Sphingobium yanoikuyae: one gene and its partner. The protein of the gene in region 2 binds, or shares a complex with, the protein of the main gene of each other region. Links are inferred from orthologs where the notes say so. Each region holds a gene or a part of one and is shown on either strand. Other genes may lie near its edges.

Evidence for each region.
Region 1: the proteins of ccmA (region 2) and ccmC are in contact, whole or in part, in a solved structure (PDB 8CE8), measured with the Escherichia coli proteins. The link is inferred for Sphingobium yanoikuyae from one-to-one orthologs.

Annotation. Positions count from the first base shown.
Region 1 is NZ_CP053021.1:2,078,778-2,094,327, reverse strand. What follows is about bases 1-2,737. They hold ccmC (heme ABC transporter permease CcmC), read left to right. Parts: upstream 1-876; coding sequence 877-1,599; downstream 1,600-2,737. Other genes in these bases: HH800_RS10340 (heme lyase CcmF/NrfE family subunit), read left to right, coding at 2,173-2,737; ccmE (cytochrome c maturation protein CcmE), read left to right, coding at 1,730-2,176; ccmD (heme exporter protein CcmD), read left to right, coding at 1,602-1,733; purF (amidophosphoribosyltransferase), read right to left, coding at 1-674. Also shown: more of HH800_RS10340, read left to right, coding at 2,738-4,101; HH800_RS10335 (redoxin family protein), read left to right, coding at 4,098-4,625; HH800_RS10330 (cytochrome c-type biogenesis protein), read left to right, coding at 4,625-5,035; HH800_RS10325 (tetratricopeptide repeat protein), read left to right, coding at 5,032-5,673; HH800_RS10320 (potassium transporter Kup), read left to right, coding at 5,807-7,729; HH800_RS10315 (PA0069 family radical SAM protein), read right to left, coding at 7,736-8,803; HH800_RS10310 (YbjN domain-containing protein), read left to right, coding at 8,890-9,402; moaB (molybdenum cofactor biosynthesis protein B), read right to left, coding at 9,463-9,990; HH800_RS10300 (lytic transglycosylase domain-containing protein), read right to left, coding at 9,990-11,777; HH800_RS10295 (uracil-DNA glycosylase family protein), read right to left, coding at 11,774-12,556; HH800_RS10290 (electron transfer flavoprotein-ubiquinone oxidoreductase), read left to right, coding at 12,638-14,290; HH800_RS10285 (tetratricopeptide repeat protein), read left to right, coding at 14,316-15,550. UniProt on the Escherichia coli protein: Required for the export of heme to the periplasm for the biogenesis of c-type cytochromes.
Region 2 is NZ_CP053021.1:665,018-680,702, forward strand. Bases 8,177-11,048 are described here. They hold ccmA (heme ABC exporter ATP-binding protein CcmA), read right to left. Parts: upstream 9,986-11,048; coding sequence 9,368-9,985; downstream 8,177-9,367. Other genes in these bases: HH800_RS03580 (patatin-like phospholipase family protein), read right to left, coding at 8,177-8,622; HH800_RS03585 (heme exporter protein CcmB), read right to left, coding at 8,730-9,377; HH800_RS03595 (metallopeptidase family protein), read right to left, coding at 9,982-10,389; HH800_RS03600 (4a-hydroxytetrahydrobiopterin dehydratase), read left to right, coding at 10,430-10,720; HH800_RS03605 (threonine aldolase family protein), read left to right, coding at 10,922-11,048. Outside these bases: ATP-dependent helicase HrpB, read right to left, coding at 1-30; HH800_RS03545 (arylsulfatase), read right to left, coding at 149-1,666; HH800_RS03550 (TSUP family transporter), read right to left, coding at 1,788-2,567; HH800_RS03555 (polyprenyl synthetase family protein), read right to left, coding at 2,668-3,693; HH800_RS03560 (chorismate mutase), read left to right, coding at 3,855-4,133; HH800_RS03565 (cupin-like domain-containing protein), read right to left, coding at 4,140-5,114; HH800_RS03570 (DMT family transporter), read right to left, coding at 5,187-6,089; HH800_RS03575 (GntP family permease), read right to left, coding at 6,135-7,595; more of HH800_RS03580, read right to left, coding at 7,588-8,176; more of HH800_RS03605, read left to right, coding at 11,049-11,968; HH800_RS03610 (hypothetical protein), read left to right, coding at 12,207-13,256; HH800_RS03615 (hypothetical protein), read right to left, coding at 13,264-13,761; HH800_RS03620 (patatin-like protein), read right to left, coding at 13,758-15,685. UniProt on the Escherichia coli protein: Part of the ABC transporter complex CcmAB involved in the biogenesis of c-type cytochromes; once thought to export heme, this seems not to be the case, but its exact role is uncertain. Responsible for energy coupling to the transport system.

The DNA of each region.
Region 1 (15,550 bases), 1.4 Mb from region 2 along the record:
TCGATCGAGCGGACATAGTCGGCGCCGACCACGTCGAGTGCGACGGTTTCCGAAGCGAAGATGGTCGAATCGCCCAGCTTGCCCATCACCAGCGGGCGGATGCCGAGCGGATCGCGGCAGGCGATCATGCCCTCGGGGGTCATCACGATTAGCGAATAGGCGCCTTCGATCTGCTTCAGCGCATCGATGAACTTGTCGAGCAGGGTGCGATAATTGGACGTCGCGACCAGATGGATGATGACTTCGGTGTCCGAGGTCGACTGGAAGATGGAGCCGCGGCGGATCAGTTCGCGCCGGACCTTCATCGCGTTGGAGATATTGCCGTTATGGGCCACCGCGAAACCGCCGGAATTGAGTTCGGCATAGAGCGGCTGGACGTTGCGCAGCGAGGTTTCGCCGGTGGTCGAGTAACGGACATGGCCGCAGGCCGTGTCGCCGGGAAGGCCCCGAATCACCTCGTCGCGGTCGAAATTGCCGGCGACATGGCCCATGGCGCGATGGGTATGGAAATCATGCCCGTCCCAGCTGGTGATGCCTGCCGCTTCCTGGCCGCGATGCTGCAGGGCGTGAAGGCCGAGCGCTACCATCGCGGACGCGGTTTCTGCGCCGGATACGCCAAAAATGCCGCATTCTTCGCGCAACTTGTCGTCGTCGAAAGGATTCGTCGTAATCATGGGTGTGAGCGGGTCCATTGCCGTTCCTGACCACCCCTCTGGGGCGACCTTTCGCGCGCATATAGTCCTTCCCGGTCGATTTGTCGCCTGCCTGTAACAAAAAAGCGTGGCCAATCGTGGCAACGCTGCGTTTTGCAGGCTTTTCCATGGGCTAAACGGCCACTGGCGTTGGCGTTCGGGTGTCGCTAAGAAACCTGTACTCATGCACCGTTTTGCCAATCCCGCCCGCTTCCTGAAGATCGCCCGTCCGATGACGGGCTGGCTGTTTTGGCCCGGCCTCGTGCTGCTGCTGGCCGGCTGCGCTTCGGGTCTGTTCCTGACGCCGGCGGATTATCTGCAGGGCGATACGGTGCGCATACTCTATATACATGTGCCGGCCGCGTGGCTCGGCATGGCGGGCTGGACCGGCATCGCCGTGTCCGGGCTGATGCAACTGGTCTGGCGCCATCCGCTGGCTTCCGTAGCCGGCCGCGCGATCGCGGCGCCGGGCGCGTTGTTCACCGCCATCTGCCTGATGACCGGTTCGATCTGGGGGCGGCCGACCTGGGGCACCTGGTGGGAATGGGACGGGCGCATGACGTCCATGCTGGTCCTGCTCTTTCTCTATCTGGGCTATATCGCCCTGGCCAACGCGTCGGCGCGGCAGGGACAGGGCGGGGTCAGCCCGGTGACCGCGATCTTCGGCCTGGTCGGCGCGATCAACATCCCGATCATCAATCGGTCGGTGGTCTGGTGGAACAGCCTGCACCAGGGGCCGAGCATCACGATGCGCGGATCGAGCATCGACGGATCGATGCTCTGGCCGCTCGGCCTGACATTATTCGGTTTCACCTTGTTGTTCGCCGCGATCGTACTGATGCGGATGCGGGCAATCTTGGCACAAAATAAGGTCGAGGCGCGAATGCAGCGCCTGACGAGAGGGTAGAGATGAACCAATGGGCTTTCGTGATCGCCGCCTATGCCGTGACGGCGGTGGGTACGGCGATCGTCACCATCGCCAGCTGGCGCGCGATGCGGGCGGCGGAACGTCAGGCCGAACGACTGTCTGACCGGACATGAAGGCCAAGCATCAACGGCTGATCCTGGCGCTCGCAGCGCTGGTGGCGATCATCGGCGCCGGGCTGCTCGCCGTATCGGCGCTGAAGGACGAAGCGGCCTATTTCTACGCGCCAAACGATGTGAAGACCAAGGGTGTGGAGCCCGGCAAGGCGATCCGTCTTGGTGGCATGGTGGTGAAGGGTAGCCTCAAGCGCGCGGCCGATGGGGTGACGATCAATTTCGACGTGACCGACGGCAAGGCGACTGTGCCGGCGACCTTCAGCGGCATCGCGCCCGACCTGTTCAAGGAAGGCAGCGGTGTCGTGGCGGAAGGCGCTTTCGACCGGCAGGGGCGGTTCGTCGCCACCAATTTGCTGGCCAAGCATGACGAGCGCTACATGCCGCGCGAACTGGACGGCATGACCTATAATGAAACCACGCATGAGATGAAGGCCGCGCCATGATCGCCGAAGCCGGTCTTGCCGCCCTGTGGTTTGCCGCGGTCCTCGCGCTGCTCCAGCTGTTTCTGGTCGGCATGGGGCTGGCGGGCGGCAAGGGCGAGGTGCTGGGCGCCGTCCGACCTGTCGCTGTTTTGCAAGGCGTGCTGACGGCAGCCGCCTTTGTCGCGCTGATCAGCCTGTTCCTGCGGTCCGACATGTCGGTGCTGCTGGTGGCGACCAACAGCCATTCGGCCAAGCCCTGGCTCTACAAGTTCGCCGGAACCTGGGGCAATCATGAAGGGTCGATGCTGCTCTGGGTCACGGTAATGGGCGTCGCTGGAGCCGCAGTGGCCCTGTTCGAGCGCGCGTTGAAGCGCGACGCGCATATGGCGACGCTGGGGGCGCAGGCGGCGATCAGCCTCGGTTTCTATGCCTTCCTGCTCTTCTCCTCCAATCCCTTCGCCCGCATTTCCCCGGCACCGGCGGACGGGCAGGGGCTCAACCCGCTGCTGCAGGATCCCGGCCTCGCCTTCCATCCGCCGACGCTCTATCTTGGCTATGTCGGTCTGTCGGTCGCCTTCTCCTTCGCGGTCGGGGCCTTGCTGACGCGGCAGGTGGACGCCGCCTTCGCCCGCGCCATGCGCCCCTGGGTGCTGGCCGCCTGGGTCATGCTGACGCTTGGCATCACCGCGGGCAGCTATTGGGCCTATTATGAGCTGGGCTGGGGCGGCTGGTGGTTCTGGGATCCGGTCGAAAATGCGTCGCTTATGCCCTGGTTGGCGGCGACCGCGCTGCTGCACAGCGTGACCGTGCTGGCGACCCGCGACGCGCTGCGCGCATGGACGGTGATGCTGGCCGTCGTTGCCTTCTCCATGTCGATGGTCGGCACCTTCCTGGTCCGGTCGGGCATATTGACCAGCGTCCATGCCTTCGCTGTCGATCCGGAGCGGGGTAGCTTCATCCTGGCCTTGCTGGCGCTCTATATTGGCGGCGCCTTGGCTCTGTTCGGCTGGCGGATCGGCACGGTGCGCGAGGGCGCGCCGTTCGAACTGGTCAGCCGCGAAACCTTCCTGGTGGTCAACAACCTGTTGCTTTCGGTGATCCTCGGGCTGGTGCTGATCGGCACGCTTTACCCGCTGATGACCGAAGCATTCGGGCACAAGGTGTCGGTCGGCGCGCCCTATTTCGATCGCATTGCCGGGCCGATTGCGCTCATCCTGCTGATCGTCATGGCGGCAGGGCCGCTTACCCGCTGGCGCCGGGATCAGGCGCGCGCCGTGGCCGGGCGCATGCTTGTTCCGGCGGCGGTCGCACTGGCGACCGTGGTGCTGGTCGGCGCGCTCGCCTGGGGCCGGATCGGGCTGTTGCCCTATTGCGGGCTGGTGGTGGCGCTGGCCGTGGGCGTAGGATCGCTCGCGCCGCTCTGGAAGCGCAATCTGCGCCGCACGCCGCTCTTTACCTATGGCATGGTGATCGCCCATCTGGGCTGTGCCGTCAGCCTGGCGGGCATGGCCTGCGATTCGGCGTTCACGGTTGAGAAGCTGGTGGCAGTCCGGCCGGGCGACAGCATCGAGACGGCCGGCTGGACGCTGCGCTTCCAGCGCATCCTGCCGCTTGCCGGCGACAATTGGACGGCGTTGCAGGCGGACGTCATTGCGGAGCGCAGCGGCCGCGCGGTCGTGATCCATCCGCAATCGCGCTTCTTCGCCTCGCCGCCGACGACCACGACGGAAGCGGCGCTGCTGACCCGGTGGAATGGCCAGCTCTATGTCGTGCTGGGGCAGGAAGCCGATGCCGGCCGCTGGCAGATGCGGATCTGGTGGAAGCCGTTCGTGACGCTGATCTGGCTGGGCGGCATCATGATCGCGCTGGGCGGCCTGCTGGCGCTGGTCGGACGAGAGCGGCGCGGCTGGCTGATGAAATGGCGGGCGCGGAGGGCAATGGCATGAGGAAGCTGCTGATCTGGCTACCGCTTGTCCTGTTCCTCGGCTTCTTCGCGCTGTTCGCAAGCGGCCTGTTCAAGCCGGATGACCGCGTCATCACCTCCAAGCTGATTGGCCAGGCTTTGCCGGCCTTCACCCTGCCGGCTGCTGCCAGCGATCGTCCCGCGCTCGCCAGCACGCAATTGGCGGATGGCAAGCCGCGCCTGCTCAACATCTTTGCCAGCTGGTGCATTCCCTGCGCGGCGGAGGCGCCGCAACTGATGGCGCTCAAGCAGGCTGGGGTGGCGATAGACGCGATTGCGATCCGCGATGCCCGGCCCGATGTCGACGCCTTCCTGGCGCGCAACGGTAATCCCTATAGCCGGATCGGCCTGGATGCGCGCAGTGGCGTGCAGATCGCGCTGGGCTCGTCGGGCGTGCCGGAAACCTTCGTGATCGATGGCAGGGGCAGGATCGCCTATCAGCATATTGGTGACATCCGCGCCGATGACGTGCCGATGCTGCTGCAACGGCTGAAGGACGCACAATGATGAGGGGGCTGCTTTCTCTTCTCCTGTTGATGCTGGCAGCGCCGGTTCAGGCGCAGACCGCCCTGCCGCCCGCGCCCTATGCCGATCGGCAGCTCGACGATCCGGCGCTGGAGCGCAAGGCGAAGGCGCTGATGGAAACCATCCGCTGCCTGACCTGCCAGAGCCAGTCGATCGCCGATTCGAACGCCAGCATGGCTGGCGACATGCGCTCCGAGATACGCGAGCGGATCAGGTCGGGGGAGGAGCCTGAGCATATCAGGCGCTGGCTGATCGAGCGCTATGGCGACTGGGTCAGCTATGAGCCGACGGCCGCGCCGATCCTCTGGCCGTTATGGGCCGCGCCGATCGTGTTGCTTGCATTGGGGCTATTGTTGATGCGCGGACGGATCAAGCGGAGACCGCGGGCATGACGGGCTGGATCATTGCTTTCGGCATCGCCATCCTTGCCATGGCGGCGCTCTGCTTCATCGGGCGCATTCCGCGCGTGACGCGGGAGATTGTTGCGGCGGCTTTGCTGGTCGGGCTCGCGGGCTATGCCTGGCAGGGGCATCCCGGCCTAGCCGGCGCGCCGCGACAGGTCGCGGCTGAGAAGGAAGCGCAGTTCGACGAGAAGCTCGCGGAGCGACGCCGCAGCCTGGCGGAGCGCTATGGCCCGGCCGGCCAATGGCTGATCATGTCGGATTCCTACGGGCGGCGCGGCCTGACCAAGGAGGCAGCCAACATCCTGCTCTCCGGCCTCAAGCAGGCGCCGGACGACGCCAATCTGTGGCTCGGCATGGGGAATGCGCTGGTTGCGCATGCCGATGGCGTGGTCGCGCCGGCGGCCGACTATGCCTATCGGCAGGCGTTGCGGCTGGACCCGGAAGGGCCGGCGCCGCGCTATTTCTATGGCCTCGCCCTCGCCCAGGCCGGGCAGTTGGACGCGGCGCGCAAACAATGGTTGCCGCTGGCGCAATCGGCGCCCGAAGGCAGCAAGATCAAGGCGGAACTGCAGGCGAATATCGCGCGTATCGATGCCATGTTGGCGATGGATGCGGCTTCGCGATGATCCGCATCGGGGCGATCATTGCGTGAACCCTGTGCCCATGGTAGGGGCCGGCGGTTTGCTGGGCTCCGTCCTTGGAATGAGAATTGCCCTGGCAAGGGTTGCGACATGATATTGATGATCGAGCATTTCCTTCATGGCTGATGACAGCGCGGTCGCCGTCCCCGAAGACGGCGAGCAGGATGGGCATGGCCATGCCCGCCAGAAAGCCACGGCCAAGCTGGTCGTCGGCGCGATCGGTATCGTCTTCGGCGATATCGGCACCAGCCCGCTCTACGCCTTCCGCGAAACTTTTGCGGGGCACCATCATCTTGACCTTGATCCCGACCATATATTGGGCGTCATCAGCCTGATGTTCTGGTCGATGATGCTGGTCGTGACGCTCAAATATGTCAGCATCATCATGCGCGCCGACAATAAGGGCGAGGGCGGTAGCCTGGCGCTGCTGGCGCTGATCAACGGCCAGACCAAGACGCAGCGCTGGTCGCGTGGCATCGTGCTGCTGGGCGTGTTCGCGACGGCTCTCTTCTACGGCGATTCGATGATCACGCCGGCGGTTTCCGTGCTGTCGGCGGTGGAAGGCCTGGCGGTCTATAATGCCAATCTGGCGCCGGCGATCCTGCCGGTTGCGGTGCTGATCCTGCTCGGCCTGTTCTGGATCCAGGGCCTGGGGACCAACAAGGTTGCGACCCTGTTCGGGCCGATCATGCTGATATATTTCGTGACGATCGCGTCGCTTGGCGTGCTCAGCATCGTCAAGACGCCGGGCATTCTCTACGCCTTCAATCCCTATTGGGCGGTGATGTTCTTTGCCACCGATCCGCTGCCCGCCTTCCTGGCGCTGGGCTCGGTCGTGCTGGCGGTGACGGGCGCCGAAGCGCTCTATGCCGATATGGGCCATTTCGGCCGCAGCCCGATCCGCGTCTCCTGGCTGATCTTCGTGCTGCCGGCGCTGATGCTCAACTATATGGGGCAGGGCGCACTGCTCTTCCGTGAGGGCGCTGCGGCGCTGCACAGCCCCTTCTACAATCTCGCGCCGCAATGGATGCAGTTGCCGCTGATCGGCCTTGCCACGCTGGCGGCGATCATCGCCTCGCAGGCCGTGATATCCGGCGCTTTCTCGGTCACACAGCAGGCGATCCAACTCGGCTTCATGCCGCGTCTGCGGATCGAGCATACCAGCGCCTCGACGGCCGGCCAGATCTACATTCCCCTGATCAACTGGGGGCTGATGGTGATGGTCATCCTGCTGGTGCTGGTTTTCAAGACCTCGTCCAACCTGACCGCGGCTTATGGCATTGCCGTCACCGGTGCGATGTTCATCGACAATGTGCTGCTGACCGTGGTGCTTTACCGCCTGTGGCACTGGAAATGGTATTATGCCGCGCCGCTGCTTGCCGTCTTCTACCTGGTCGATGGCGCCTATCTGGCGGCCAATCTGACCAAGGTGCCCGACGGCGGCTGGTTCCCGCTGCTGATCGGCTTCGTCGTCTTCACCTTGCTGACCACCTGGTCTCGTGGGCGCCGGCTGGTGCAGGAACGGCTGCGCGAGGCAGCGATGCCGATCCCGGTATTCGTGGCTTCGGCCGCCAACAGCGCGGTGCGCGTGCCGGGCACCGCTGTCTTCATGACCTCGACGCCCGATGGCGTGCCGCATGCGCTGCTGCATAATCTCAAGCACAACAAGGTGCTGCATGAGAGGGTGATCCTGTTGACGGTCAAGATCAAGGATGTGCCGGTGGTCGAGGATGACGGCCGGTGCAAGCTGGAGGATCTGGGGCGCGGCTTCTTCCGTCTGGTGCTGCAATATGGCTTCATGCAGGAGCCGGATGTTCCGGCCGCGCTCAAGAATGTCACCGGTTGTGGCCAGGCGTTCAAGATGATGGACACCAGCTTCTTCCTGGCGCGCCAGACGCTGCTGCCTTCGGCCAATCCCGGCATGCCGCTGTGGCGCGAGAAGATCTTCGCCTGGATGCTCCGCAACGCGGAAAGTGCGATGGAGTTCTTCCGTCTGCCGACCAATCGCGTGGTCGAACTGGGTAGCCAGGTCGAGATTTAGGGGCGCTTAGAAGAGCTGCATCTGGGCACCCTCGGGCGGCCGGAACAGATCGGTGCGGACGCTGATTCGCGCCTGGCCCAGATTGGCCTTGCGGCGGGCCTTGGTGAAGCGGGCGCGGGTCAGGTCGGCCCAGACGCCCTGGCCGCGCATCCGGCTGCCGAAATCGGGATCATTGTCGCGGCCGCCGCGAATGTCCCGGATCATCGCCATCACCTTGCCGGCGCGATCGGGATAATGGGTTTCCAGCCAGGCGCGGAACAACGGTGCGACCTCATCCGGCAGGCGGACCAGGATGTAGTTGACGTCCTGCGCGCCGGCCATGGCGAGCCGCGCCACCACCTGTTCGATCTCATGGTCGTTGATTGCCGGGATGATCGGCGACATGTTGGCCGATACCGGCACACCGGCTTCAGTCAGGCGAGCGATCGCGGCGATCCGCCGTTCGGGATGGGGCGCGCGCGGCTCCAGCGTACGGGCGACCTTGGGATCAAGCGAGGTGACCGAAATCATCACCGCGACCAGATTGTCGCGCGCCAGATCGGCAAGCAGGTCGATGTCGCGCAGGATGCGGTCGGACTTGGTGGTGATGAAGACCGGATGGCGGCATTCCACCATCACCTCCAGCAATTGGCGCGTGATCTCCCAATCCTTCTCGATCGGCTGATAGGGATCGGTATTCGTGCCCATGGCGATGGGCGAGACGCTGTAATTACCGCGCGCCAGTTCCTTGCGCAGCAGCGCCGCCGCGTCCGGCTTGGCGAACAGGCGTGTTTCGAAATCCAGCCCCGGCGACAGATCATGATAGGCGTGGGTCGGCCGGGCAAAGCAATAGATGCAGCCATGCTCGCAGCCGGCATAGGCGTTGATCGACTGGGAGAAGGCGATGTCGGGCGACGTGTTGCGCGAGATGATCGTACGCGGCGTGATCAGCGAGACGCTGGTGCGCAGTTTCTGGGCCGGTCCGTCGATCGCTTCCACGGCGTCGAGCCAGTCGCCGTCCGCCTCGCGCGCGGCCAGGTTGAACCGGCTGCTTGCCTGGTTGTGCGTTGCGCCGCGTCCGGGAATAATCGCCATCTTGAAATAAGAACATATCATGAACTCATTGACAAGGCCGCTTCGGACGCGTCATGGCTGCCCCCTAGAAAGCAGGGGGAAATATCATGCGTGCCTGGTGGCTTGTTCCGGCTCTGATGATGATGGCAGGCGCGGCCGATGCCGCGACGCCGACGACGGATTGTGCCGCAAATATGGTCTGCGCCAGCCGACCCCAGTCGGTGGCCGATGCGTTGCAGGCGGCAGGTTACAAGGCGGCGCTGACCAAGAGCAAGTCAACCGGCAATCCGATGATCGAGAGCGCTGCCAGCGGCTATAATTTCACCATCTATTTCTATGGCTGCGAAGAGATGAAGGACTGCAACTCGTTGCAGTTCGGTATCAATTTCGCGGATGATGGCGGCAACACGGTCGAGCTGGCGAACAAGTGGAACCAGTCCAAGCGCTTCATCCAGATGTCGCTGGCCGACGACAAGACGCTGGACGTGTCCTATGACGTCAGCACGATCGGCGGTCTCAACCAGGAGAATTTCGCCGACGTGGTCGACTGGTGGTCAGTGATGCTCGGCGAACTCAGCAAATTCTTCAAGGAGAACCCGGCGCCCACGCTCAAGAAGTGAAGGGGCGCGGGCCGGAACCGTAACGAAAAATCGCCCTTTTGCGATTTTCCAAACAGCCGCTCAGCGCTCGGTGAGGCGCGGCATCAGTTCGACGAAATTGCAGGGGCGGAACCGGCTGTCGAGCTGGCTGGCGAGAATGCCGTCCCAGGCGTCGCGGACCGCGCCGGTCGAGCCGGGCAGGGCGAAGATATAGGTGCCGCGCGCGACGCAGGCGGTGGCGCGCGACTGGATGGTCGAGGTGCCGATCGACTGATAGCTGAGCCACCGGAAGAGTTCGCCGAAACCGGGAATTTCCTTGTCCTGCACCTGGGCCAGTGCCTCGGGCGTGACGTCCCGGCCGGTGACGCCGGTGCCGCCAGTGGTCAGGATCACATCGACCTGCGGATCGTCGATCCAGGCTTGAAGGCGCGCGACGATGGCGCGGCGATCATCGATAACGATCAGCCGGTCGGCCAGGACATGACCTGCGCCGGTCAGGCGCTCGACCAGCGTGTCGCCGGACCGGTCATCGGCCAAGGTGCGGGTGTCGGAAACGGTCAGGACGGCGATGCGGACGGGCAGGAAGGTCCGGCCCTCGTCGATCGGCATCAGTCCGATCCGCCGGCGAGCATCGCCCGGCCATCGGCCTTGCTGAGACGCACCAGCTTGACGCCCTTGGCATTGGGAAAGGTTGGCCACATGCCCTGCGCCATACCGGTCAGGCAATCCGCCTCGCCCTTTGCCTGGATCTGGTACATCCAATAGTTGCGCATGACGATGTTCACATAGGCGCGGGTTTCATAATAGGGCAGGGATTCGATGAAGAGCAGGGGATCGCCCTTGTCCTTCACCTCGCTGTTCCAGCGTTCGACCGGCAGCGGGCCGGCATTATAGGCGGCCATCACCTTGGGCAGCAGGCCGCCCGTCGCGCTCATGTCGCGGAGCGATTCCAGATAGCGCTGGCCATATTCCATGTTGGTGGACGGCACGAACAGCTGCGATGCGTTGGACAGGCCGACATCGCCGGCGGTTCCGGGGCGGACCTGCATCAGGCCGCGGGCGCCGGCGCTGGAGACGACGTCCGAACGGAAGCCGGATTCCTGCAGCGTATGGGCGTAGATCAGCGACGGGTCGACACGCCAGCCGCCGTCCGGCCGCCAGGCCGGCGCCGGGAAGCGGGCGAAACTGTCGGGCTGCTTGCCGGCCGGGCCATTATGGGCGAGCCAGAGCTGGGTTGCGGGCAGGTTGAGCGCGCTGGCCAGGCGGAGCAGCGCATCATATTGGGTCGTGCCGCCAAGCTTCGCCTGATAGCGCAAAATCTCGTCGGCGCGGCCATTCTCGCCAATATCGGCCAGCGCGATCGCGCTGCGGACATTGGGGCTGTCTTTGAGCTGGCGCCAGTCATTGTCGCTGAAACGCGCGTTCATGGTCGCGCCGCCCAGTGGCATGCCCAGGCTCTCGCGGGCGAGCAGGCCATAGAATGTCTCGTCGGATCGCGCCGCGAGCTTCAGCATATTCTCGACCTTCTCGGCCTCGCCGCAGACCATATAGGCGCGCGATGCCCAATAGGCGCCGGCCGCGCGCATGTCGGCGTCGCCCGCCAGTGCGGCGACATTGGCGAAGGCCGGGGCGGCAGCGCGGCAATCATTCTGGCGCCAGGCGGCCAGGCCCGTGGTCCAGTGTGCCTGCACGGTCCAGTCGCCGCCGGTACGAGTTTCGAGCGCACGCGCAGCCATGCGGCGCGCGTTGAGATCGTCGCTTTCGATATAATAGGCCCAGGCGACACGCTGGCGCACCTCGGTCAGGCCTTCGGGCGTCAGGCCCGCTTCGCCAGCGGTGAGCAAGCCTTCCGCGCCGGCCGGATCATCATTCTTGATGAAGGTCAGGATCTGGGCCGACAGGCTCTGGGCCAGAACGTCCGTCTTGCTGCCGCTGACATATTGGCGGCGGGGTGCTGAGCCCAGCCATACCAGCTTCTGGACCTGCGGCAGATCGGGCAGGATGGTCGCGCCGCGCTTCTGCGCCAGGCGGGAAAGCTGGTCGGCCTTGGGCAGCCAGGCTGCCTTGTTGACGAGGTCGAGCAGGTCGAACAGCTCGACACGCGGCGACCCCTTGGCAAGATAAAGTTCTGACAGGGCGAGCGGACGGACCGCATCCTGCGGGTCGAGTGCCAGGATCATCGCCTTGGCATCCGACCATTTCTGGTCACGCAGGGCGGCGAAGATGGCATTGTAGCGCGCCTTGTCGCCATCGGACAGCTGCAGCGGCGTGGCGGCGGCGGCGCTGTTCGGCAAGAGGGGGAGGGTTTCGGCCGCCTTGGCGCCGGCCGGGATCGCCAGCGCCGCGCTCATGCTGAGCAGGGCAAGGCTGGAAATGCGGGTTGCAACGCGAATCACGGGCGGTCTTCCTCAATCAGGCTTTGCAGGGCGCGCCAGCATTCCGCCTTGGCCGCGGGCTGGCTGAGCAGCAGGCGCGGATGGAATGTGGCAATGGCGGGCACAGTGCCGCCATCATGGTTAAAGGGGTGTAAACCGGCGGGCCGGTCGGCGCCATCGGTCGGAAGCAGCGCACGGGCCGTCCGATCGCCCAACAGGAGCAGGCGGCGCGGCGCAGCGAGATGGACATGGAGCCTGATGCGATCGGCGACATGAGCCAGATCGCTTGCCTCCACCATGCCGCCGGCGGGGCGGACGGTGAACAGTGAGGCTAGGCAGATATCGTCACGGCGCAGGCCGATGGCTCGCATCATGGCGTCGAACAGAGTGCCGGCGCGATCGGCGAACAAATGGCCCGCGCCGGCATCTGCCATGTCGGGCATGTCGGTGATGACCATCAGCGATGCTTCGGCCGGGCCGGTCGGCAGGATCGGGGTGCCGGGCCATTTGCGTTCGGGCTGGGCCGAATCACTGGCAAGCCATTCGAGATAGGCGTCGAGCGTCTTGGGTTTTTCGGGCGGCGGCGGAGCAAAGGCCTTCGCAGCCTGCTCGGCCAGCTGTGCGCGCGTCGGCTGCGGCCGCAACCAGTTGACTGGAGCTTCCGCTACGGCGCCATCCACCCCCGCCAGCGACCACCACGCCAGATAGGCGTCAGGCGCTGCGGCTCCAAAGTCCCGCTCTAATCCCCGCATCACGATGCCCTTGGGCCAGAGGTTGACGCGAGGGTCAAGAATCTTCATCGCGTGGAATGTCAAAACGTTGGAGTAATAAGGCGACCGGATGGCCGGACATGTGCTGGCGGGCGCCTTTATGGAGGGATTATGAGCGAACGGGATTCGATGCCCTATGACATCGTCATCGTCGGTGGGGGACCGGCTGGCCTGTCTGCAGCAATCCGGCTGAAGCAACTGGCCAATGCCGCCGGGCAGGAACTGGCCGTCTGCGTGCTGGAAAAGGGGTCGGAAATCGGCGCCCATATCCTGTCGGGCGCGGTGGTCGATCCCAGGGCGCTGGATGAGCTGATCCCCGACTGGAAGGAACAGGGCTGCCCGATGGCCGATGTTCCGGTCACCGACAATCAGCATTGGGTCTTGTCCAAGGCTGGCAAGATGGCGATGCCGCACATCATGACGCCGGGCTGGATGCACAACAAGGGCACCTATACCGGATCGCTGGGCAATTTGTGCCGCTGGCTGGCCGAGCAGGCCGAGGGGCTGGGCGTCGAAATCTTCCCCGGCTTCGCCGCCGCCGAAATCCTCTACAATGAGGATGGCAGCGTGAAGGGCGTCGCGACCGGCGACATGGGCATCGCCCGTGATGGCGAGCGCAAGGCGGACTATCAGCCAGGCCTGGAACTGCACGCCAAATATACCTTCTTTGCGGAGGGCGCGCGCGGCCACCTGACCAAGATCCTCAAGCGCCAGTTTGACCTGGAGGCCGATTGCGAGCCGCAGGTCTATGGCCTGGGGATGAAGGAATTGTGGGACATCGATCCCGCCAAGCATCAGTCGGGTCTTGTCATCCATACGCAGGGATGGCCGCTAACTGACGCATATGGCGGTGGTTTTCTCTATCATCAGGCCAATGGCCAGGTTGCGCTCGGCTTCGTCGTGGGCCTGGGCTATCGCAACCCGCACCTCTATCCGTTCGAGGAATTCCAGCGCTGGAAGCAGCATCCGGAAATCCGCAAGTTTCTGGAGGGCGGCCGCCGCGTTTCCTATGGCGCGCGCGCGATCAACGAGGGCGGCTGGCAGTCGATCCCCAAGCTGGTCTTCCCCGGTGGCGCGCTGATCGGTTGCTCGGCCGGATTCGTCAATGTGCCGCGCATCAAGGGCAGCCATACCGCGATGAAGTCGGGCATGCTGGCCGCCGAGGCCGCGTTCGAGGCGATCCAGGACGAGCGCGCGCGCGACGTGCTGCACGATTATGAGGATCGGCTGCGTTCCTGCTGGATCGCGGACGAACTGAAACTGGTGAAGAATGCCGAGCCGCTGCTGGCCAAGTTCGGCAACACCATCGGCACGCTGCTGGCCGGCATCGACATGTGGATGCGCACGCTCAAGATCGGCCTGCCTTTCACCATGAAGCACAAGCCCGATTGCGAGAAATTGTGGCGCAAGGACCAGTGCGAGAAGATCGCCTATCCCAAGCCCGATGGCGTGATCAGTTTCGATCGTCTGTCCTCTGTGTTCCTGTCGAACACCAATCATGAGGAGGACCAGCCGGTCCATCTGCAGTTGAAGGATCCGTCGGTCCCCATTTCCTACAATCTGCCCCTTTATGACGAGCCGGCTCAGCGTTATTGTCCTGCCGGTGTCTATGAAGTGGTCGGTCTGGATGAAGGGGAGCCTCGCTTCCAGATCAACGCGCAGAATTGCGTCCACTGCAAGACATGCGACATCAAGGACCCGACCCAGAATATCAACTGGGTCGTGCCCGAGGGCGGCGGAGGACCGAATTATCCGAACATGTAGGGGCCTGATTCCAGGACTGTTGCTGATGCTGCCGGCTGTGGCCGGCGCATCGGTCGATCCCGATATGGCCTTGCATGCCTACGCCCGCGCGCGCCTTGCCGATGGTGAAGGCGCGCTGGGCGTTGCGGTCGACAGCTATCGTGTGGCCCTCGCCGGCGACCCGACCAGCCTCGCCATTGCCCGCCGTTCCTATGTCCAGGCACTGGAAAGCGGCGACATGCCGCTGGCATTGCAATCGGCCGCGTTGCTGGATGAGGGCGGCATGCTGCCGCGGGACGGCACCTTGCTGCGGATTTGCGACGCATTGGGCCGCAAGGATTGGGCGACGGCGCAGACCTTCACCGATCGCTTGGTGGAGGAGGGCAATTTCTCCTTCCTCGCCCCGATCGTGCAAAGCTGGATATCGCTGGGCCAGCGCCGCTATGTGGCGCCCGTCATCGACAGCAAGGACAAGTTCGGGGCGCTGGGCGCCCGCTATCTCGACGAGCATCTGGCGTTGCAGGCCATGGCACGGGGTGACAAGGAAGAGGCCATTGGCGCGATGCGCCGTGCTTTGGCCTTGCGCGTGACGGACGACGAAGCGCTGCGCCTGACCTTCGCCGCGCAACTGGCCGGGCGCCGGGCGAAGGCGGATGCCCTGGCCCTGCTGCCCGCCGATGAGGCGAGCTTCGCCAAGGCCCGTACGGACGTTGTCCGCGGCAAGGTGCCGGGAGCGATTGCCGCGCCCTTCACACCCAAGCAGGGCTTTGCGCAATTGTTGGCCCGCCTCGCGGTCGACATCGCGTCCGATGAAACAGGCACGGCGCTGGGCATTCGCCTGGCGCGGATCGCGACCTTTGCCGATCCGGCCGCTGCCGAGCCGCATCTGGTGGCGGCGAAACTGCTGGTGGCGGGTGATCTCGCCAATTATGCGGCGGCGGAAGCGCGCAAGCTGCCAGTCACTGGCTGGTATGGCGCGCTCGCCCAGGCGGAACTGGTCGAGGCACTGGCGGCCTCGGGGGATCGCGACGGTGCGATTGCACTGGCGCAAAGCCTAGCATCGGCTCCCAATGCCGAGCCGGAACGCCTTGTAAGACTTGGACGATTGCTGGCGGATTCGGGAGATTTCGACGGCGCTGCGTCGGCTTTCCATCGTGCGCAGGCGGGCTATTCGGCTGACAGCCTGCCTTGGGCGCTGCTGCTGTTCGAAGGCAGCGCGCTGGAACAGGGCAAGCGGTGGGACGAGGCCCGCGCGGTGCTCGAAAAAGCGGCCGTCATGGC
Region 2 (15,685 bases):
GGCATGGATCGGCAAAGCAGGGGCAGTCATGATCCGCCCCCTCTCGCGCCAATCCAGGCAGAGCGCAAGGCGCGCCGGGCAGAAACGGCAATGCCCGAAGCCGTGCGGCTCCGGGCATTGCGTCTATTCCGGCGCTGGCGTGCGACGGTTAGTCGTGGCCCTTGCTCATGAACTGTTCGACGACGTTGGACATGTCGAAGCTCTTGCCGCCTTGGACCGGCGGATATTGGGCGAGCGTCGTCAGATGTTCCTTCATCAATTCGCCCAGCGGCCCGTTCTGCCACGCCACCTTCTGGATCAGATGGCCGTAGGAGTCGCTGTTGTCATAGCTTTCGAACGGATCCATGCGGATGTTGAAGACCATCGGCTTGGAGCGGCCGACCATGGTGCCGTAATAATCCTCGTTGGTCGAGAAATGCCATTTCCACGGCCCCATGCGCAACGCTGTGAGCTTCGATTCATTATAGTGGAACACATGGTTCCGCGCCGAATCCTCGGCCTTGCCCGTCCAATAGTCGAGGTTGTTGACGCCATCGATATATTGGCTCTTCTCCTTGAGAACCTTCTCGTTCACGTCCGTGACGCCGGCGGCGACGGCCAGGGTGGTGAACATGTCCTGATGGCACTGGATACCGTTCTTGAGTTGCATCGGCTCGATCACGCCGGGCCATTTCAGCATCGAGATGACACGGACGCCGCCTTCATAGGTGGTCATCTTCTCGCCGCGCCAGGGCGTGGTCGCGCCATGCGGCCAGGAGGAATGTTCCGGGCCATTGTCGGTCGAATACCAGACGATGGTATCCTCCTCCAGGCCGCTTTCCTTGAGCCAGTCGAGCACGATGCCGATGTCATGGTCATGCTGCAGCATGCCCGAGCCGTGCAGGTCCGCATCCGACGTGTATTTCTCCGCCGCATAGCGCCATTTGTCGTTGAGCCGGGTGTAGAGATGCATGCGGCTGGTGTTGAGCCAGACGAAGAAGGGTTCGTCGGCATCCTTGGCCTTCTGCATGAAATCGAGCGCGGGCGGGATGAATTCCTTTTCGTCCACCTCGTGCATCCGTTCCTGGTGCAGCGGGCCGGTGTCGATGATCTTCTGCTTGCCGACCTTGCCGTAGCGCGGATCCTCGGTCGGGTCGTCGACATCGGTGGCCCAGCTGTGGATCACGCCGCGCGGCCCGAATTTCTTCATATAGGCTTCGACGCTGCCCGAATGGGCCTTGGCGAAATTCTGGTAATCGCGCTGCTCTTCCTCTTCCGACACGTTGAGATGGTAGAGATTGCCGAAAAACTCGTCGAAACCATGGTTGGTCGGCAGATGCTCGTTGCGATCGCCCAGATGGCTCTTGCCGAAATGGCCGGTGCGATAGCCCGCGCCTTTCATGACTTCGGCGAGGCAGGGAGAGGCCGGCTGGAGCCCGAGCAGATCGCCGGGCTGGCCCACCGTCACCATGCCCGAGCGGATCGGATATTGGCCGGTGATGAAGGCGGCGCGGCCGGCGGTGCAGGACTGCTGCGCATAATGATCGGTGAAGCGGATGCCGCCATAGCCGATGCTGTCGATATTGGGCGTGGTATAGCCCATCGTGCCCAGGCCATAAGCACTGACATTCTGCCAGCCGATATCGTCACCCCAGATGACCAGGATATTGGGTTTCTTCTTTGCCATGCCGAGTCTCCGACCATGATGGATCGGCGGAAGGCTAATGGTGGGCGGGCCGCGACGCTGCATGGGGATAATCCCGAGAAGCGACGGGGACATCCCCTATGCCCGGCGAAGGGGCGGGGGCCTAGCCGAACAGATAGATGTGGATCGGGTTTTTCGGATCGAGCAGCATCTTGGTCGTCAGCGCCAGCGACATGATGATGAGCAATGGCTTGATCAGCTTCGAGCCGAACCGCATGGCAAGGTGCGATCCGATCTGGCCGCCCGTGATTGATCCGACCGCCATGGCGAGGCCGGCGATCCAGATGACATGGCCGCCCGCCACCATGGTCAGCAATCCCGCGACATTGGAGGCGAAATTGGCGGCCTTGGTCTGGGCGGTGGCGCGCAGCAGCGACAGGCCGCCCAGCGCGATGAAGATGGTGGTGTAGAAGGCGCCGGCGCCGGGTCCGAAGAAGCCGTCATAGAAGCCGACCACGCCGATCATGCCGGACAGGCCCCACATGCCGACGCGGGCATGGCGATCGGCATCGCTGAGCTTGGGCGAGAAGGTGAAATAGGCCGCCATGGCGATCAGCAGCGCGGGCATCAGTCCGGCCAGGATCGACGGATCGACCCGTTGCAGCAGCCAGGCCCCGCCGATCGACCCGATGAAGGCGGCGATCACCGGCCCCTTGTAGGTCGCAAGGTCCATATGTCCGCGCCGGGCATAGGCGACGCAGGCGCCGAAGGTGCCGAGGCAGCTTTGCAGCTTGTTGGTGGCGACCGCCGGCACCGGCGGCACGCCGGCGGCAAGCAGCGCGGGCAGGGCAATGAGGCCACCCCCGCCCGCCATCGCGTCGATGCAGCCGGCCATGAAGGCGGCGGCCATGAGGAAGGCGATGGTTTCGGGGGAGAGGATCACGCGCGCAACAGCCCTAAATTTCCGCAGCCGAAAGGATGCGAAAGGACTTCGCGGTCAGGCCGGGACGATGATGGGAGGAACGAGCGAGTCCGCTCGTTCCTCAGTATGCCCGTGCTATCGCGAATTCGACCGCTTCGGTAAGGGCCGCTTTGGCCTTGCCGGCATCGAACATGCCCAGAGCATCGATCGCGCGCTGCCCATAATGGCGGGCGCGGGCCAGCGTGTCGGCAATCGCACCGGTCTGGCGCAGCAGCTGCGTGGCGTGGGCCAAATCCTCGTCGCTGATGCGATGGCCCGAGATCGCGGCCTTCCAGAAGGCCTTGTCCTCGTCCGACCCGCGCGCATAGGCCAGGATCACCGGCAGCGTGACCTTGCCGTCGCGGAAATCGTCGCCGGCATCCTTGCCCATGGTGGCGCCGTCCGATTCATAGTCGATCGCATCGTCGATCAGCTGGAAGGCGATGCCAAGATTGCGGCCATAGACGTCGAGCGCATGTTCCTCCGCTTCGCTGCGGTCGGCGACCACGGCGGAAATGCGGCAGGCGGCGGCGAACAGGGCGGCGGTCTTGGCGCCGATGATGTCGAGATATTGTTCTTCGCTGGTGTCGATCTTGCGCTGGGCGGTCAGCTGGTTGACCTCGCCCTCGGCGATGATCGCCGATGCGCCCGACAGGATCTTGAGCACCTTGAGCGACTCGGCCTCGACCATCAGCTCGAACGAGCGGGAGAAGAGGAAGTCGCCGACCAGCACCGAGGCGCTGTTGCCCCAGATGATGTTGGCGGTCTTGCGGCCGCGGCGCAGGCCCGATCCGTCGACGACATCGTCATGCAGCAGCGTGGCGGTGTGGATGAATTCGACCGATGCGGCCAGCTTGTAATGGCGCGATCCGGCATAGCCGACCAGGTCGGCGCAGGCGAGCGTCAGCATCGGCCGCAGCCGCTTGCCGCCGCCGGCGATCAGATGACCGGCCAGTTCCGGGATCAGCGGGATGCGCGACTGCATCCGGTCCAGGATCACGCTGTTCACCTGGTTCATGCCATCGGCGACGAGCGCCATGATGGGAGCGAGCGAAGGGGCGCTGGAGCGGCCGATCGGGTGGACGTTGCCGGGGGAGGATGCAGTCATGACAAGCGTCCTCTGGCGGGGCAAAAAGCAGATGGCAAGCGGGAATAGCTTGCCTGCGCGGCGCAATGGCGCAAAAAGCGCGCCGGACGATTGATTGACGCATCGCAGTAACGGAAAAGCCACGCCTTTTCCCGCCGCGATGCCGCTGTGGAGAATGCCAGGTGGATGAGACTTTGAAGCGCTATCGCGAGAGCATCGACAATATCGACGCGGCGCTTGTCTTCATGCTGGCGGAACGGTTCAAGGTCACCCAGGCCGTGGGCGAATATAAGGCGACCCACGATCTGCCGCCGGCCGATCCGGGCCGCGAGGAACGCCAGATTTCGCGCCTGCGCCAGCTCGCGCTCGACGCCAATCTCGACCCCGACTTCACCGAGAAGTTCCTGCGCTTCATCATCGATGAAGTGATCCGCCATCATGAGCGGCTGCGGGAAGGATAAGAGGCTTTAATCCTTCGGATAATTTTCATGGCCCGCATTGGGCCAGTGGAAATGCGTGTAGGTCAGCATGGTCGAGAAGCTTTCCGACCGGACCTGATGCCACCAGCCGATCGGGATGAAGAGCAGGTCGCCCGGCGTCAGCCGCACCTCGTAGCGCAGAACGTCGCGGGCGCGCGGGTATCGAGCCAGCCGCGCCGGATCGGTGAGGTCGCCGACATCGCTGAAGACATGGCGGTTATGCGCCAGCCGATGGGTCTGCGATGGCGGCACCAGGATGACATGCTTGGTGCCCGTCACCTGCGCCAGCAGATTGTTGGTGAGGTCGAAATGCAGCGGGGTGAAGGCGCCCGCGCCGCCGATCCACAACATGCCGGGCGTCGGCGCCAGATAGGCGTCGGGATGGCCAAGGTCGGCCTGTAGCGACGCAAGGGCCGGGCCGTTCGCCGCGCTGTTATAGGCGGTCAGATAGGCGTCATTGCCGCCGTCGCGCACCAGGTCGATGAACTGGCGAAAGGGCGCGCGGCGCTTGTGCCGGTCCTTGGCCAGCTCATAGTCGGCGGCCTGTGCGCGGCCGCCCTGATATTCGATTTCCGCCCCGCCAATGGCATCGGCCAGATAATCCGGCGTCCATTTTGCGCGGGCGGGCCAGCCGTCCATCGCCCCCCTGATCAGGACCGGGCGGCCGGGCGCATAGAAATTATGCAGGAAATCCTCGCCCGACAGCGCGTCGGCGGTCAGCAGGCCGGAGGCGTAGGGGGACAGGGCGCGCTGCTGCTCCATGACATTCAGCAGCCAGTCGCGCCGTTTGAGCGCGAGCGCGCTGTCGTCGCGCGGCGCTGGAGCCGGCTTGGGCGGCACATGGGGCACGGCATTGGCGGACGGCGCGCCAAAGCCGACCTGGCGCAGGGTCATCTGCATCTGCATGTCCGTCGCCTGCGACAGGATCGAGGGAAGCGGCGGGGTGCGGCCGGATTTGCTCATGACCCGCCCTAGCGCGCGATCATGACCGCCATGTTGCAGGATGTGACGAACCTGTGACGGCGCGGTGGCGGTTCAGGCTGGCTCCACCACCTCGGTCCGCTTGGGCTGCGACCGGCCCAGTAGCACGCCGCCCAACGCCAGCGCGAAGCCGGCGATCTGCACCGGGCCGAGCTTCTCGCCGAACAGCAGCCAGGCCTCGACCGCGGCGAGCGGCGGCACCAGCAGCAACAGCATCGACATGCGCGTCGGCCCCTGGGTGCGCACCAGCCAGACCAGCAGCGACAGGCCGGCCGCCGACAGGCCCAGCACCGACCAGCCAAGGCCGATCCACATCATCGGGCTGTTGTCCCAGCGCCATTCGCCCACGATCAGGGTGGCGGCGATCGCCACCAGCGCGCCGCCGGCATTCTGCACCGCGCCCGACACCCAGATCGGATCGCCGCCGATCGTGCCGCGCTGGATCAGCGTGCCGCCGGTCATCGCCAGCACCGCGACGATGCCGGCAACGGCGGGGATCAGGGTGATCGCGCCCGCGCCTGATTTGGCGATCGCCGGCATCAGCACGCAGCCGACGCCCAGGATGGCGATGGCAAGGCCGGTCCAGGCGCGCGCGGGCAAGCGCTCGCCCAGGATCGCGACGCTGGCGACCGCGACCATCAGCGGCTGGGTCGCGCCCAGCAGCGACATGATGCCGGCCGGCATGCCATGGCTGACCGCCCACCAGCTGAGCGTCAGGTAAAGGCCATGCAGCATCGCGCCTGCCGCCAGATGCAGCCCCAATTGCCGGCCGCGCGGCCAGGGCTGGCGCCCATGCAGCGCCAGCGCGCCCAGCAGCAGCGCGGTCAGGCACAGGCGCGCGGCCAGGATCAGCTCCGGCGCGCCATGGGGCACCATCGCGCGGGCGACGATGAAGCCGGTGGACCAGATCAGGACGAACAACAGGGATGCGATAATGCCGAACATGGCGCAGCCCATGGCCGATGCGCGCGCGCCTGTCGACCCGGCCAAGGAGCGAAGGGATCAGAAGCTGCCGATCGTCGATCCGATCAGGATGACGGCGACCAGTGCCGCAAGCGAGCTGACGATGCCGGCCATGGCGATATCCAGATAGGATTCGCGGTGGGTGACGCCGCTCAGCGCCAGCAGGGTGACGATCGCGCCATTATGCGGCAATATGTCGAGCGTGCCCGACCCGATCACCGCCACCCGGTGCATGATGGCGGGATCGGTGCCGGTCTGGGCGGCGATGTCCATATAGGTCGGCCCCAGCGCCTCCAGCGCGATGGTGAGCCCGCCCGAGGCCGACCCGGTGAGCGCGGCGAGCAGGTTGGTCGCCACCGCCAGCGATACCAGTGGCCCGCCCCCCATGCCCAGCACCCAGTCGCGGATCATGTGGAAGGCGGGCAGCGCCGCGATCACCGCGCCGAAGCCGACCAGGCTCGCCACGCTGATGATCGGCAGCACGGCGGCGTTGGCGCCCGAATCGATGCTGTTGCGCAGGCTGACGAGGCGCGCCCGGTTGCACAGGATGATGGCGAGCGTCGCGATCATCAGCGCCGCCGTCACCGACCATATGCCCGCAACCGCGCCCAGGCTGGTGCTGCCCCATAAAGGCTCCGCCAGGAAGGGCGCGTCCCAGGTCGGGAACAGCCAGAGCGAGAGGATGAGGTTGCAGCCGATCATCACGCCGATCGGCAGGAAGGCGATGCCGAGCGAAGGGCGGTCGTCGGTGGGCGCACCCTTGTCCATCTCTGCGGGGTCGAAGGTGGAGGCCGTCGTCGTATGCTCGCGCATCCGCGCGCTGTCGACCGGCGCCACGGGGGACAGGCTGGGATCATAGCCCTCCTGCCGGGCGGCGGCGGCCGCCTGTGCCCGCAGCAGCCAGCCCAGGCCCACGGCGAGCATGATGACCGCGGCGATCAGGCCCAGGCCTGGCGCCGCATAGATGGAGGTGCCGAAGAAGGGCATGGGAATGACATTCTGGATCGCTGGCGTGCCGGGCAGGGCGGTCATGGTGAAGGTCGATGTGCCCAGGATGATGGTAGCCGGCACCAGCCGCCGGGGGATGTTGCCGGCGCGGAACAGCGCCTGTGCCATCGGCACCAGCACGAAGAAGGCGACGAACAGGCTGACCCCGCCATAGGTCAGGATCGCGCCGGCCAGCACCACCGCCATGATCGCGCGGCCGGACCCCAGCCAGCCGATCATGGCGTCGGCAATGGTGCGCACCGATCCGCTGTCGTTCATCAGCTTGGCGAAGATCGCGCCGAGCAGGAAGAGCGGGAAAAATTGGGCGAGGAAGCCCGCGGCGGCGACCATGAAGATCTGGGTCCAGCTCGCCAGCATCGGATAGCCCGAAAAGCTGGCGGCGATCATCGCCAGCGCCGGGGCGAGGAACAGTACGCTCCAGCCGCGATAGGCCATGGCGATCAGCGCGCCGAGCGCGACCAATATGCCTAGGAAGCTCAATGCCTCAGACATGGGCGAGCAGCGCGTCGATATCGAGCGTCGATTCCCGGCCGATCGCCTGGCCATGATCCTTCAGGAAATCGTCCGCCGCCTTGCGCCCGATCTTCTTGAGCTTCCACAGGAAAGCCCATTCGGCGTTCAGCTTGGACGAATGGCCGAATTGCAGCATGTCGGCGCTGGCGATGCGGTGGATGCGCATCTTCGCCCATTTCTCGCCTTCGCCATGGCCGGGGTCGGCGACCTGGCGCAGCAGCGCCATCATCCGGATTTCCTGCAACAGCACGGCGTTGAAGGAAATCTCGTTCAATCGGCTGGCAATGTCGCGTGCGGCATAGAGGTCGGTGGCGCGCTCGACCGGGTTTACCTGGATCAGGATGGTGTCGTCCGAATCGCAGTCGCGCACCAGCGGTGTCAGCGTCGGATTGCCCGAATAGCCGCCATCCCAATAGGCCTCGCCATCGATCTCGACCGCGTGGAACATGGTCGGCAGGCAGGCGGAGGCGAGCAGCACGTCGGGGGTGATCTCCGCATTGCGGAACACGCGGGCCTGGCCGGTGCGCACGCTGGTCGCGGTGATGAACAGGCGGATCGGGCTGGCGGCAAGATGGTCGAAATCGACGCATTCGTTGAGGATGTCGGTCAGCGGGTTGAACCCGCCCGGATTGAGATCATAGGGCGAGCAGAGCCGCGCCATCAGGTCCATGCCGACATAGAGCGGCGAATAATCGAGCGTCCAGCGGCCGAGCGCTATGTCGAGCGGACTGCGGCGGAACGGGCTGAACATTGCCCCGTCCGATACCTTGCTCCAGAAGCGGGTGAGGGCGCGGCGGGCACCCGGCGCGCCGCCATGGGCATAGCCGCTCGCCAGCACGGCCGCGTTCATCGCCCCGGCCGACGTGCCGGATATGCCGTCGATCCGCAGCCAGGGTTCCTCCAGCAGGCGGTCGAGTACGCCCCAGGTGAAGGCGCCATGGGCGCCGCCGCCCTGCAGGGCCAGGTCGATCAGGCGGCTTTGCGGCTCGGCAGTCGGATCGGGCATCGGGCACCTCGCGCTTGGCGGGCATGCCCCGCTATCGGAGTTTGTTGCGATGCAGCATGGGACCATTGCGGCCCGCCAATGTCAACGCCTTGCGCGTTGCACAAACCTCATTCCCGGCCCGCGCGGATCGCCGCGCCGCCCGCGATCGGTGTGATCGCGACCAGCAGCAGGGAGGCGGCGCCCAGGAATTTGAACGCGGCGCCGCTGCCATCGCCCAGTGTGCCCGCGCCAAAGATCAGCAGCGGCACCGCCAGCGGCAGGGCGAGCAGGCCCGCCAGCGCGCCCGACGAGCGCAGTCCGGCGGTCAGCGTCGCCACCAGCAGGCCGAGCGCGGCAAGCGCGGGGGTGCCGATCAGCAGCCCGGCCTCCAGCGTCAGGATCGTCGCGCCGTCCAGCTTCAGCAGCGCGGCTGCGGGCAGGGCGGCGATCATCAGCGGCGGGCCGAAACCCAGCCAATGGGCAATCAGCCGGGCGATCACCACCATCTCCTCGCTGATGCCGCGCAGCGCGATCTGGTCCAGGATGCCGGCATCGCGATCCGGCGCGACCAGCCGGTCGACCGGCAGCAGGCTGGCGAGCAGCGCCGCGATCCACAGCATGCCGCCACCGGTGCGGGCGAGCAGGGCGGCGTCGGGACCGACCGCGAAGGGATAGAGGCTGGCGACCAGCAACAGGAAGGCGACCGGCAGCCACAGCCCGGCCGAGCGCCAGGCCTGTCCCAGGTCGCGGGCGACGAGCAGGGCGATCAGTCGCATGACGCCTCCTGCGCCGGGTCCGGCACATGGGCGGCCATCTCGATCCGAACCGGATCGGTCAGCGGCAAAGGCTGGTGCGAGGCGGCGACGACGATGCCGCCGGCCGCCAGATGGTCCGCCACCGCGGCGCCGAGCAGCGCGACCGACGCATCGTCCAGGCCATTGGCCGGTTCGTCGAGCAGCCAGATATCCGCGCCGCTGGCAATCACGCGGGCGAGCATGGCGCGCTTGCGCTGGCCGGTGGAAAGCATGCGCACGGGCACGTCGCGCAAGGGGGCGAGTGCCATGGCGAGGAGTGCGCGGTCGAGCGCGGCCGCATCCACCCGGTCGAGCCGTGCCCAGAAGCCGAGCGCGCGGTGGAGCGGCAATTCCATGTCGAGCGCCAGCCGCTCGTCGGCTAGCGCGACGCCGCCCTGTCGATCGATGGTACCGGCATAGATGGGCAGCAATCCGGCGCACTGGCGCAGCAGGCTCGACTTGCCGATGCCGTTCGGCCCGTGCAGCAAGGCGCTGCCGCCGGCCGCCAGCACCAGGTCGACGCCGGCAAAGAGCAGGCGTCCGCCGCGCAGACAGGCCAGGCCCGACAGGCGCAGCGCCGCGCCGCTCATGGGGCGACCATATCCTCCAGCACATGCATGTCGATGTCCGACAGGCCGAAATGATGGCCGATTTCATGCACCACGACATGGGTGATGAGCGCTTCGAGCGGCACGCCGGTTTCGACCCATTCGTCGAGCAGCGGGCGGCGGAAAAGATGCACGGTCGGCGGCAGGTCGCCGGTCTGCGCCTCCTGCCCGAAGGGACGGCCGCTATAGAGGCCGGTCAGGCCGAACGGATCGTCAATCTCCATCTCCTTCAGGACATCGGGGTCGGCGAAATCCTCGACCAGCATCACGACATTGGAGAGATAGGAACGGAAGGGCTCGGGCAGGCGGCTCAGGGCCTCCAGCGCGAGTGTCTCGATTTCCTGTGGGGTAGGGGCGAAGCGGAACGATTGACCAGTGTCAGGCATGGCTGTCACATAGGCGAAAGAAATAACGCAGGATAGAGAAATGCTTGCCAGACTGAACGAAACGGAACGGGCGATCGCGCTGGCGGATTTGCCCGAATGGACGGCGGTCGCCGAACCGGACGGGATCGCGCGCAGCTTCACCTTTCCCGACTTCGTCGCCGCCTTCGGCTTCATGACGCGCGTCGCGCTGCTGGCGGAAAAGGCGGACCATCATCCCGAATGGTCCAACGTCTATAACCGCGTCGAAATCACGCTCACCACCCATGATGCCGGCGGCCTGTCGCAACGGGACATCGATCTGGCGAAGGGGATAGAGGCACTGCTGCGCTGACGCTTGACGCGGCATCGCCCGGCCGATAATCGCCCCGGCAACATCAAGAGTCGGGCCAACGTCCGACACCAACCTGCTCCCCGAGCAAGGTGGTGCCTTTCGAAAGAGGGGGATGTGGCCGGACCGGCAATCCAACGGGACATGCAGCCACGACGACGTTGATCCGATGCTTGGTCACACACCAGCAGACGGAAGCATGACGTGCCCATTTCCACACAGCAATTTGCCAGCGACAATTATGCCGGGGCCTGCCCCGAGGCACTCGATGCGATGCTCGCGGCGAACAGCGGATCGGCAACGGCCTATGGCGAGGATGAATGGACGCAGCGCGCGGCCGACAATTTCCGCACCCTGTTCGGCGGCGATGCGGAGGTGTTCTTCGTCTTCAACGGCACCGCCGCCAATTCGCTGGCGCTCGCGGCGCTGTGCCAATCCTATCATAGCGTGATCTGTTCGACCGCCGCCCATGTCGAGACCGACGAATGCGGCGCGCCGGAATTCTTCTCCAACGGGTCGAAGCTGCTTGCCGCGCCCTCGGTCGACGGCAAGCTGACGCCGGATGCGATCCGGCAACTGGCGACCAGCCGGTCCGACATCCATTTCCCCAAGCCGCGCGTCGTCACCATCACCCAGCCGACCGAGACCGGCCTTGTCTACACGGTCGAGGAAGTGCGCGCGATTTCCGCCGTGTGCCGCGAACTGGGGCTGAAACTGCACATGGACGGCGCGCGCTTCGCCCATGCCTGCGCCAGCCTGGGCTGCGATCCGGCGGAGATCAGCTGGAAGGCGGGCGTCGACGTGCTCTGCTTTGGCGGCACCAAGAATGGCATGGCCGTGGGCGAGGCGGTGATCTTCTTCGACCGCGCGCTGGCGCAGGATTTCGACTATCGCTGCAAGCAGGCGGGACAGCTGGCGTCGAAGATGCGTTTCCTGTCGGCGCCGTGGATCGGCCTGCTGGAAAGCGGTGCCTGGCTGCGCAACGCCCGCCATGGCAATGATTGCGCGCGCCGGCTGGCGGCGGCGATCGCCGACTTGCCCGATGTCAGCCCGATCTTCCCGGTGGAGGCCAACGCGCTGTTCCTGTCGGCCCCCGCGGAGGTGCTGGACGCATTGCGTGCGCGCGGCTGGCGTTTCTACACCTTCATCGGCGGCGGCGCGCGATTCATGTTCGCCTGGGATGCGCAGGTGGAGCGGGTCGACGAACTGGCCCGCGACATCAGGGAAGCCTGCCTGGCGGTCGCCGCCTGACAACAAGCTGATCCGAATAGGCGCAAGGGCATGGGCGCGCGGGCGCGGGTGCGCGTTCGTCCATGTCCTTGTTACGATATCGAAATGTCATCATGCAGCGGGGTCGGATAGCGGGATGATCCGTTGAGGATGCTCCAAAGCGGATGATCTTGTCTGGTCCAGCCAATTGAAAAGAGGCGCTGATCCGGGCCTTCATCACGCCGCCGGCACAGGCGCCGGCGCGTGGACGAAGGCTGTCATGAAGAGGATCGGATGGTTGCTGCTGGGCGTCATGGCGCCGCTGCCGGGGCAGGCGCAGGAGGCTGCTCCGATGGCCGAGGCGCGGGCGGCGATCGAGACCGCCGATCTGGCCGCGTTGCCGCCGGACGTGCGCGCCGCGATCGGCCGGGCCTATTGGGCCACGGAGACGGTGCAGATACGGGGCGTCGAAAAGGTGAAGGGCCAGACGATCGCTGCCAACGAAATGGTTTTCAAGAAAAATTCGACGATCGAATTTACCGGCGCACACCCCTGGGTATTGCTGTTTGCCAGACGGATGCGGATCGAAGACCCGCAATCTTTGCTGAGCATTCAACGCAACATGGCGCTGCTGGCAGGGTCGAAGGGCCAAGCTGGCGCAACCGGCGCTGGCGGGCGCAAGGGCAAGCGCACGGGTGCAAATGGTGGTCCGGGTGGTCAGGGCGGCAGTGGCACCGATGGCCGCCCCGGTGGCACGACCGCGGTGCCCGACATCTATATTGTCGCTGGGCGGCTGGAGGCGATCAATACACCAGAGCAGATCAACCAGGCGCGCATTGCCGTTGATTTTCGAGGCGTGCCGGGCGGCGCGGGGGGAGCCGGCGGTTCGGGCGGCAAAGGCGGAGCCGGCGCGGATGGTAGAGACGGACGAGCGAGTTGGAAGATCTGCAAGAGTGGCCCCGGCAATGGAGGCAATGGTGGGCGCGGTGGTTCGGGCGGGAATGGCGGCGCAGGAGGAAATGGCGGCAATGGCGGTCGTGTCTATGTCATCGGCCTGCCCGTGGTGACGGATATCTTTACTGCGGGCGACATTTTGACAAGTGGTGGAGCGGCTGGAAAAGGCGGCGGAGCGGGAGCCGCTGGTGCAGGCGGATCGCACGGGTCGCATGGTTCGCGGCCGGGCATGTGTAGCGGCGGGCGCGATGGCGATGATGGCAAAGCGGGACGTGCCGGCCAAGCTGGAGGAAATGGCCAGATTGGCGGTCGTGGCAGCATCTATGCGTTCCGGCTGAACGCGCTTCAGTCGCTCGAAACGCCGCCGTCACCCTGAAGCGGCCTCAGGGTTCCTCGCCCTCGATCCGGGCGTCATAGCTGCTCAGCGCGCTGATGACGTCCGGCATTTTTTCGTAGCGCTTGCGCAGCAAGGCCAGCTTCGCGTCGGTGCCGGAGCAGAGTTCGGCGACGCTTTCCTCGATATAGGCGCGCCGTTCCGCATCATAGGGTTCCTCGCCGCGGAAATGGTCACAGCTGTCGCGGTCGACCATGAAGGCGGTGACTTCGCGCGGGAAGGGGGCGGGCTGGGCCGCATTGCTCGACGGCGGCAGGTCGAGCGAATTGGTCGGGCCGGGCGGGCCGACGGTGACGATCGGCGCCGGGCGCGACGGCAGGACGGCGGGGGGCGCGGGCGGCGGCGGATCGGGCTGGACGACGGCAACGGCCACCTGCTGCGGCGTGCTGACCGGGGCGGCCTGTGCGCTGTCATCGGACGAGCCCTTGCAGCCGGTGACGAGCACCAGCGCCAGCATCATCGGAAACAGCTTCAAACGCCCCTTCACCCGATTTCCTCCCGCAGTCCGGCGATCAGATCCGCAACATGCGGCAAGCGCGACTCTTCCTCGTCGAGGATCGCCAGAAACGCCGCCCGCCTATAGTTGCGCAACGCCCCTTCGGGAAGACGGGTTGGGGCAGGAATTGCGGAAATTACGATATCCAGCAGGCGTTCCACCCCATGGAGCCGGCCCCACAGATAGTCATTCTCCCGATAAACCCGACTGAAGAAGGCGCCAAAATTGTTGAATTCTATGCCTTTTAGCGTGGCGTTGGCGCCGCCGGCGCGGATGGCGGTGCAATCTTCGGGCGAAATCCGGTCGACCTTTATCGGATCATATTCATCGACAGCGTCACCTTGAAGCAACGGTAAGGTCGCGATGTCGGAGAAGGGGAAGCCGAGATAGGCCAGCAACATGGTGCGGCGCCCGGCCTTGGGCAGGTTGGCGAGCGCCTCGGCCAGCAGCATGTCGGCCGCCTCGTCGCGGGCACGCAGGCCACGCGCCTGCGCCATCGCCTCCAGCGCGGCACCGGCGTCGGTCGGCACCTGCGCCGCGGCGGCGCGGACATGGTCATTGTAGAAATCATTGCCCTCGCATTCGGTGTAGAGGGCGAGCGCGCGATAGATGGCGTCGTGCATCGCCTGCACCGCCTCGCTGTCGGCATCGGCCTCCAGTTCCAGCGTCTCGGCCAGCCGCCGCGCCAGGAAGCGCAGGCGGCGGATGCGGAAGGCCAGGTCATGGGTGCGGAAGAACAGGACGGGCGCGGCGGCGGAGCCGGCATCCTCGGTCAACTGGTCGGCGCCGATCGCGCGCACCTGCTTCCAGATCGCCTGGCGATAGGCTTCGCGCATCATCGGCGCATCCTCGCCGCTCAACTGGAACAGCCGCGCGGCCAGATCCTCGACGATGCCCGACAGCTTGAGATGGGCATAAGCGGGGAAGGCGAATCCGGCCGATGCGGCGGCGCGCTGCTGCGCCTTGCCGCGCCAGGCCGACAGGCGCGCCGGCGTCGGCCGGTCGAGGAACAGCATGCGGCCGATCGCCCCCTCCACCTCCGCCTCGATGCCGGGGCGCAGCGCCTGGATGATCCGGCCCATGCGGCGGATGCGGGCGGAATGGCGGTCGATCGCCTCCAGATTGTCGCGGATCGGCTGTTCGCGCGGAATGTCCGACAGCGCGCCGAAGATGGTGCGGAAAAAGCCGGGCAGGGGGGCGTTCTCGCCGGTCGGCGCGACCTCCTCCTCGCCCTCGCGGTTGAGGTGGATCGACCGGTGGCCGGGCTTGGGATCGATATAGACGAAACGGCGGTCGACCTCGCGCCGCGATGGCCGGTTCTTGAGCGCGCCGATCGCCTGGGCAAAGGGGGCGTTGGCCAGCACCGATCCGTCGATCAGCACCGCGTCCTCCGCCTCGCCCCGTGCCGCCCGGCGCGGCAGCACGCGCGCCAGGAAGGCGTCGCGGCCGGGCCAGGCGCGGTGGCGGCGCTTCAATACCCGGTCCAGTTCGCGCACGGTGAAGGGTGGAAAGGCGCCGGGGAAGCTGGCGGTGGCGCGCGCGGCAAAGACCAGTTCGGCCGGATCGGCAAAGCCGCTTGCACTGCCGCCCCGGCCGCGAAAGCCGATCGACAGCCGATGCTCGGTCTCGATCACCTGGGGCGGGCTGTTGAGGCTCAGGCTCTGCACATGGCCGTCGAAATCAGTGACGGTGACGAACAGGTCGAGCGGATGGCCGTCGGGCAGCAGCGACGGCCCGGCCGGCGTGACGGCCATGGCGTCGAACGCGTCGAGCAGCATGGTCGAGAATATTTCCCCGCCAAAGGGCGGCTCGAACCAGCGCGAGCGGATGAAGCGCGACAATTTCATCCGCACCTCTTCGCGCGTGTCGGGCGCCACCGTGCGCTCGACCGCGTCGCCGGGGCGGCGCGCGGCCA